DNA from 2 places in the Rahnella sp. RFA10(1/100) genome. Region 2 is predicted to be linked to the other one. Evidence: predicted binding sites of a transcription regulator. Region 2 holds the regulator's gene; the other holds the start of a gene.
What was found. Region 2 encodes PurR, which represses purine synthesis genes. Its sites were predicted from a motif close to CANGCAAACGTTTGCNTG; they were not measured.
Positions count from the first base shown of each region.

Region 1: purL (phosphoribosylformylglycinamidine synthase) is a predicted target of PurR. The motif match lies at 1,908-1,925, and genes of this name have one in related genera.

Region 1 is NZ_SEWR01000003.1:126,618-130,648, reverse strand. It holds gene tadA (tRNA adenosine(34) deaminase TadA) at 1-264, shown strand, start outside; gene mltF (membrane-bound lytic murein transglycosylase MltF) at 283-1,743, opposite strand; gene purL (phosphoribosylformylglycinamidine synthase) at 2,022-4,031, shown strand, end outside.
Region 2 is NZ_SEWR01000001.1:974,071-978,101, reverse strand. It holds gene punC (purine nucleoside transporter PunC) at 1-960, opposite strand, end outside; gene punR (DNA-binding transcriptional activator PunR) at 1,097-2,002, shown strand; gene purR (HTH-type transcriptional repressor PurR) at 2,038-3,063, opposite strand; gene ETV65_RS04290 (C40 family peptidase) at 3,653-4,031, opposite strand, start outside.

The DNA.
Region 1 (4,031 bases), on a different contig from region 2:
TGCGCCGGGGCGATGATCCACAGCCGGATCCGCCGCGTGGTGTATGGTGCCGCTGACGCCAAAACCGGTGCTGCGGGATCGTTGCTCGATATACTGCGCCATCCGGGCATGAATCATCAGATAGACATTACTGCGGGTGTACTGGCAGAAGCCTGTTCGGAACAACTGAGTCGTTTTTTCCGTTTTCGCCGCAGTCAGAAAAAAGCGCTGCGACTGGCAGAGCGTGCTGCTCAGGCGGGTAATGCGTCGGATGAACAGGCCTGATAAACAGGCCTGCCAGCCTTACGGTGCCAGGGCTTCCTGCGCATTGACCACCGGATACCCCTGACCTAACTGAGCCTGTAAGGCGGCTTTCTGTGCCTGCTGTTTTTCCTTTTCCATCAGGTATCCCACCAGACTCAGCTGATAACGACGGATATTCTCCACATAGTTATACGCCTGCGTACCACGCGCATATCCGTAAGTCGTCCGGCTGAAGAAGCGTTTCTGATTCAGCATCGGCAAGCGTTGCTTCACATCAGCCCAGCTGTCAGGATTGCCTTTTTGCTGCGCCGTCAGCTTACGGGCATCCAGCATATGACCATAACCCATGTTATAAGCGGCAAGGGCAAACCAGATCCGTTCATCCTGCGGAATTGATTCCGGCATTTTATCCATCAGATGCGACAGATACTGGGCACCGCCGCGAATGCTCTGTTCGGCGTCAGTACGGTCGTCGACATTCAGCCCGCCCGCGGTTGCACGGGTCAGCATCATCACACCCCGTACGCCGGTCGGGGATTTCGCCTGCGGATCCCAATGTGACTCCTGATAGGCGATGGCAGCCAGTAAACGCCAGTCAATATTCCCGGCATATTTTTCAAACAGCGGCTGTAAATCCGGCAGCGTACTGTCGATGGCGTTAAGGAAAGTCCGGGTATCGACGTAATCAAAATCGCCCACATGCCCGAGATATTTCTCCTCCAGCTTTTCCAGTGTACCGTCTTCAGAAATCTGGCTGAAAAAGTCCAGCATGGCGGCCGAGAGGCTGTCGTCATCAGGTTGCTTGCGGTAGTACCAGGTCACGGGTTCGTCATCAGTGGCATCAAAAGCCACCGCCAGACGCGGATAGACGCGCTGCATCAGCGCGATAGTCACCGAATCGCCCAGCGTATAATCGAGTTTGCCGTTCTCGACTTGCTGCAACAAATCGCGTGGCGACATCTTATCGGTCGTGGTCCACGTGAGGTCGGGATACTTTTTACTGGCGTCTTCGAGTGTGGCGATATGTGCGCTGCCGGCAGACACCACCAGCGAGCCTTTGATGTCCGCAAAGCTTTTCGGACGCACGGCACCCTGCCGGTAAACCAGCTGCTGGGAAACGGAATAGTACTCCGGACCGGCGCGGTAGTTTTTCAGCCGCGCATTGTTATATACCAGCCCGGAAGCCAGCAGGTCAGTATGATCATGGTCCAGATCGTCAAACATGCTCTCGATGGTGGTGTGCTGTGTCACGACCAGCCGCACGCCCAGATAATCTGCAAAGCGTTTAGCCAGTTCGTAATCGAAGCCGAGATTACCTTCCGGAGATTCCATAAAAGTCAGTGGAGAATTGAGCGTGCTTACGCGCAATTCTCCACGGGATTTTATGTGATCCAGCTGGTCGCCTTCACCTCTGTGCCACGGGACTGCGGGCCATAAAGCCAGCGCCAGTAACAGGGCGGCGATCCCCATCAGGACATAATTAATTTTTAGTCGCGTCAAATAGTTATCTCGCTGCGGCGCTCTTGTTTTTTTACGCTATGCTGTGCAGTTAGTATGGTTATATCCCCAGTGCTGACGCATTTTGCTCAACAAAACGGCAGTCTGCAACTTTATTCATGATACCCGCAAGATATGTGGGCCTATAAATGAATATCAAGTTTCCCTGCGCAAACGGTTTCGTCGGACGCCAGCTTTCTTTATAATAGCCCGCGTTTTCCCCCTGTTGCGCCCAATGAAGCACTGTGGTCAGTGTCTTCGAAGACGAGAGATCTGTCATTATGGAAATACTGCGTGGTTCGCCCGCTTTGTCGGCTTTTCGCATTAATAAATTGTTGTCCCGTTGTCAGGAAGTCCGCCTTCCGGTCAGCGATATTTACGCCGAATATGTACACTTTGCCGATGTCAGCGCGCCGCTGAATTCGGACGAACAAACCAAGTTACAACGCCTTCTGAAATACGGTCCTTCTCTCGCTGAACATGCTCCTTCTGGTCGTTTACTGTTAGTGACCCCGCGCCCCGGCACCATTTCTCCGTGGTCTTCCAAAGCTACCGATATCGCACACAATTGCGGCCTGTCACAGGTTCTGCGTCTGGAGCGCGGTCTGGCATTTTATGTTCAGGCACCGCAACTGACCGAAGCTCAGTGGAGCGAACTGGGTGCCTTGCTGCATGACCGCATGATGGAAACCGTCTTTGGCCAGCTGGAAGACGCCAGCGCGCTGTTTGCACAGCATCAGCCTGCCCCTGTGCAACATGTGGATATCCTCGGTGAGGGCCGTGGCGCACTGGAAGCCGCCAATACCAAATTAGGTCTGGCGCTGGCGCAGGACGAAATTGATTATCTGATGGCTGCCTTTACGTCGTTGGGGCGCAACCCGACGGATATCGAACTTTATATGTTCGCACAGGCAAACTCAGAACACTGTCGTCACAAAATCTTCAACGCAGACTGGATTATCGACGGTAAAACGCAGCCGAAATCCCTGTTTAAGATGATTAAGAACACCTTCGAACACACCCCTGATCACGTGCTGTCCGCGTATAAAGATAACGCCGCCGTGATGGAAGGTTCACAGGTCGGCCGTTTCTACGCTGATGCAAAAGACGGTCTGTACGATTTTCATCAGGAACAGGCGCATATCCTGATGAAGGTCGAAACCCATAACCACCCGACGGCGATCTCTCCGTGGCCGGGTGCGGCCACCGGTTCCGGCGGCGAAATCCGTGATGAAGGCGCAACCGGCCGTGGTGCGAAACCTAAAGCCGGTCTGGTCGGTTTCTCCGTTTCCAACCTGCGTATTCCGGGTTTTGAACAACCATGGGAAGAAGACTTTGGTAAGCCGGATCGTATCGTTACCGCGCTGGATATTATGACCGACGGTCCGCTGGGCGGGGCCGCATTTAACAACGAATTTGGTCGTCCGGCATTACTGGGCTACTTCCGTACTTATGAAGAAAACGTCAACAGCCACAACGGCCCGGAGCTGCGCGGTTATCATAAACCGATCATGCTGGCGGGCGGTATCGGTAACATCCGTGCTGATCACGTACAAAAAGGTGAAATCACCGTTGGCGCGAAACTGATCGTTCTTGGTGGTCCGGCGATGAATATCGGTCTGGGCGGCGGTGCGGCATCTTCTATGGCTTCCGGTCAGTCTGATGCCGATCTGGATTTTGCTTCCGTACAGCGCGACAACCCGGAAATGGAACGCCGTTGTCAGGAAGTGATCGACCGCTGCTGGCAACTGGGCGAAGCCAACCCGATTTTATTTATCCATGACGTCGGTGCGGGCGGTTTATCGAATGCCATGCCGGAGCTGGTCAGTGATGGTAACCGTGGCGGCCGTTTCCGGCTGCGCGATATCCTCAACGACGAACCGGGTATGAGCCCGCTGGAAGTCTGGTGTAACGAATCGCAGGAACGTTATGTGCTGGCGGTTTCTCCGGCGCAGCTGGAACAGTTCGATGCGATCTGCCAGCGCGAACGCGCTCCTTATGCGGTCATCGGCGAAGCCACTGAAGAAATGCATCTTTCTCTGGAAGACAGCCATTTCGACAACCAGCCAATAGATATGCCGCTGGATGTGCTGCTGGGCAAAACGCCAAAAATGACCCGCGACGTCACCACGCTGAAAGCCAAAGGCGATGACCTGAATGCGGAAAATATTCAGATTGCTGAAGCGGTAAACCGTGTTCTGCATCTGCCGGCCGTGGCCGAGAAAACCTTCCTGATCACCATCGGTGACCGCACTGTCACCGGTATGGTCGCACGTGACCAGATGGTCGGC
Region 2 (4,031 bases):
ATTTGCGACAACAATTGGATAGGTTGCACCATTCACCAAAGCCATCAGACAGAAAGGGATCAGCAAACTTGTCAGCCCGGCATCTGTGAACATAGCCACACAGAACAAGGCCACCATACTGATGCCGTAACCAGTCAGTAACCATGGCAGAATTTTATTGCCGTCCAGCCTGTTGATCAGAACACGGCAACCAAAACCACCGAGCAGGAAAGCGATAGTCTGTGGAACATAGCTCAGCCCGATGGCACCGGGTGAATAGCCCATATCGCTCAGGATAAACGGTGAGCCCGTCAGCCACGCAAAGAAACCCGCTGAACAGGCGGCATAAATCATGACATTCCCGCTGTAAACAGGCGATTTCAATAAAGTCGTAAAGCCGGTTTTATCTGCCTTTGCGTCTTTTGCCGGTTTGTTTTCATGCAGAGTCAGCGTCGTCAGCACTAAAGCGATGGCAACGACGGTCAGCAGGGCAAAAATAGCTTCCCAGTCAAAATGATTGAGCACCCAGGCACCCAGCAACGGTGCAAGAGCCGGAGAAAGCGCCACTAACGGCATAATGCTGGCAAAAGTTTTTTTTGCCACATCGGCAGAAAAACGGTCAACAACGATAGCCTGCCAGGTGACTGCGGCAGCACACACGCCTATGGCCTGTAAGAAACGCAGAGCCAGAAGAGCGCGTACATTCTCAACCCAGATAACACCCAGACAGCCGAACGCAAAAAGTATCAGACCAAGAAGCAATACCGGTTTACGGGCGATTCTGTCCGACAGTGGCCCCCACAGCAACTGACCAACAGCAAATCCACCGAGAAAAATGCTCAGACTTGCGCTGATCATCCCGGGGCTGGTCATCAGACTGGTTTGCATGGCACTGAACGCAGGCAGATACATATCGGTGGCTAAAAAGCCCAGCATGCTCAGACCCGCAAGATAGAGCATAAATCCAAAGGAGGGTTTCATTATTGTCTCGTTAATTTATTTATTGCAGATGATGTGACGCAGATTTCATACCGGGGGCGGAGTTTAACGCTTTGATAACAGGCTTGTGAAACGTTAATATTTGCACTCTGCTATCAAAAAAATTGAAGGCTGGATTATGTGGTCAGAATACGCTCTCGAAGTGGTTGATGCTGTCGCAAGAACCGGCAGTTTTAGTGCAGCTGCGCAGGACTTACACCGTGTGCCTTCTGCCATCAGTTACACCGTCCGCCAGCTTGAACAATGGCTGGCCGTGCCGTTGTTTGAACGTCGACATCGTGATGTAGTGCTGACGCCAGCGGGAAAGGTTTTTGTCGATGAAGCACGGGTTATGACAAAAAAAATGATAGCCACCCGCCGGCAGTGTCAGCAGGTGGCGAACGGCTGGCGCGGCGAATTACGTGTGGCGGTCGACCGGATTGTCAAACCCGCACGGACACGGCGTCTGGTGCTCGATTTTTATCGCCATTTTGCAGATACCGAACTCATTATTCACTCGGAAGTGTTTAACGGTGTCTGGGATGCGTTGGTCGACGGGCGTGCAGACGTGGCGATCGGCGCTACGCGCGCGATACCGGTTGGCGGGCGCTTCAGTTTTCGTGATATGGGATTTATGGACTGGCATTGTGTCGTCAGCCCGCAACATCCGCTGGCGCAGCTATCCGGTGCGCTGAACGATGATCAACTGCGACCTTATCCGGCATTGTGCCTGGAAGATACTTCCCGGACATTGCCGAAGCGTGATACCTGGACGCTCGATAACCAGCGGCGTCTGGTCGTGCCGGACTGGACCTGTGCGCTGGAATGCCTGACTGAAGGATTGTGCGTGGGTATGATGCCGGTTCACCGGGTCATGCCGTGGATTGAACAGGGAAAATTACAGGTGCTGGCACTGGAGAATATATTCCCTGACAGCCCGTGCTGCCTGACGTGGGATCAAAGCAATCCTTCACCTTCACTGAGCTGGCTGTTGGAATACATGGGCGATACAGACACCATGAATCAGGAATGGCTGCGCGATTAGAAAAAACGCCTGCACAGGCAGGCGTTTGTGATTTGTTAACGACGGTAATCACGGTACGGGCCGTCGGCGACTGAACGGCGCTCGACCAGTTTCGGATGCACTTCGATGGTCTGGGACTCTTCACGCTTACTGACAATTCTGTCCAGTAACATCGTAAAGGCCATTTCACCCAGACGTTCTTTCGGCTGATGCACGGTTGTCAGCGCCGGGGAGAAGTAACGGGCGTTACGCACATTGTCGTACCCGATCACGGAAATATCCTGAGGAACGCGAAGGCCGAGTTCGTCTGCGGCACAAATTGCACCCATTGCCATCACATCGCCGCCGCAAAACACGGCAGTCGGACGATGCTTCTGCATCAGAATCTTATGCATTGCCTGGTAGCCAGACTCTGGTTCGAAATCACCCTGAACTACCCATTCGTCACGAAGAGGAATATTGGCTTCAGTCAGTGCTTTCACAAAACCCTGGAAGCGGCCGCCGCCGGTATTACGCGCCAGTTGCCCGGGGATCACGCCAATATCACGATGACCGCGTTCAATCAGATAACGACCGGCCATGTAACCACCTTCGAAAGCGTTATCGATAATGCTGTCGGTAAAGTTCTTGCGTGCTTCACCCCAGTCCATGACCACCATGGGAATCGAGCGGTACTCTTCGAGCATATTGAGCAATTCATCAGGGTATTCCGCGCACATCACCAGCAAGCCGTCGACGCGTTTTTGCGCCAGCATTTGCAGGTAGGCCTGTTGTTTCTCCAGGTTATTATGCGAGTTACACAAAATCAGCGTATAGCCTTTGGAGAAGCAGCTGTTTTCCACGGCTTCAATCACTTCGGCAAAATAGGGCGCTTCGCTTGAGGTGGCCAGCAGGCCGATGGTTTTAGTGTTATTGACCTTCAGACTGCGGGCTACAGCACTCGGAGAGTAATGTAACTCTTTGATTGCAAGGAGAACCGCTTCTTTGGTTTCTTCGGCGACGAAACGTGTTTTATTGATGACGTGCGACACGGTTGTAGTGGAAACGCCAGCGCGCTTTGCGACATCTTTAATCGTTGCCATGTAAACAATGACTCCTGAACTCACGTGCTTCAGCACGTTAGCATTATGTTAATCGTTTGCCTGCGAGGATTTAACTGCTGGCTTCTCAAAGGGCAGTGAAATCATTGGGTGGATTCTTCAGAATGAGGCGCGAAATGCTCTCGGGTGAAATCGACCGGCACACAGACGTGTTAACCGACAATTTTCTCTTATAATGCAGGAAAGTGGAAGCAAAATTCTCAGGAACGCATTGTCATTCAACACAAGATTTTAAAGGTTAATTATGAGAAAATGCGTTGGCACACAATGAGTGTGGTATTAAGAAATGCCACAATTTGATCCGAAAGGGGGTTTGATGGACAGCAACCTGAAATTATCGTTGATCACCACGGTATGCGCTTTGCTTATGATTATCGCTTTCAGCTTCACTGCAATAATGAACTGATTCAATAAGTGATCCGCCATAAAAAAGGGCGACGCCTGTCACAGGCGTCGCCCTTTTCAATGTTACGCAGTGACCGTTACCGCCGATGTTCTTCCCTGCAGAAACGCTTCGTTAAATGCTATTCAATGGCTGATTAGCGAACCTTCAGACTTAACGAATTGTTTATTATCGGATCGTTTTAGGGGTCATTACCCGACGTGCGCCTACATAGTGGTCTTGCCAGTAATCATCGCCAAGAGAAGTAATCTTAATGTCTTCGCCCGTTCTTGGAGACTGAATAAACTTGCCGTTGCCAACGTAAACCCCAACATGGTCTGCCGCGCCGCGGTTATTGATTCTGAAGAACACCAGATCACCGCTTTCAAGTTCGCCGCGTTTGACCGGAGCGGCATCGCGCAGGTGATACATTTCATTCGCTGTACGTGGCATTTTTATACGGATCAAATCTTTGTAAGCATAATAAACTAAGCCGCTGCAATCAAAACCGGTATTCGGCGAGGTTCCGCCCCAGCGATACGGTTTTCCTACCTGGTGCATCAGTTTG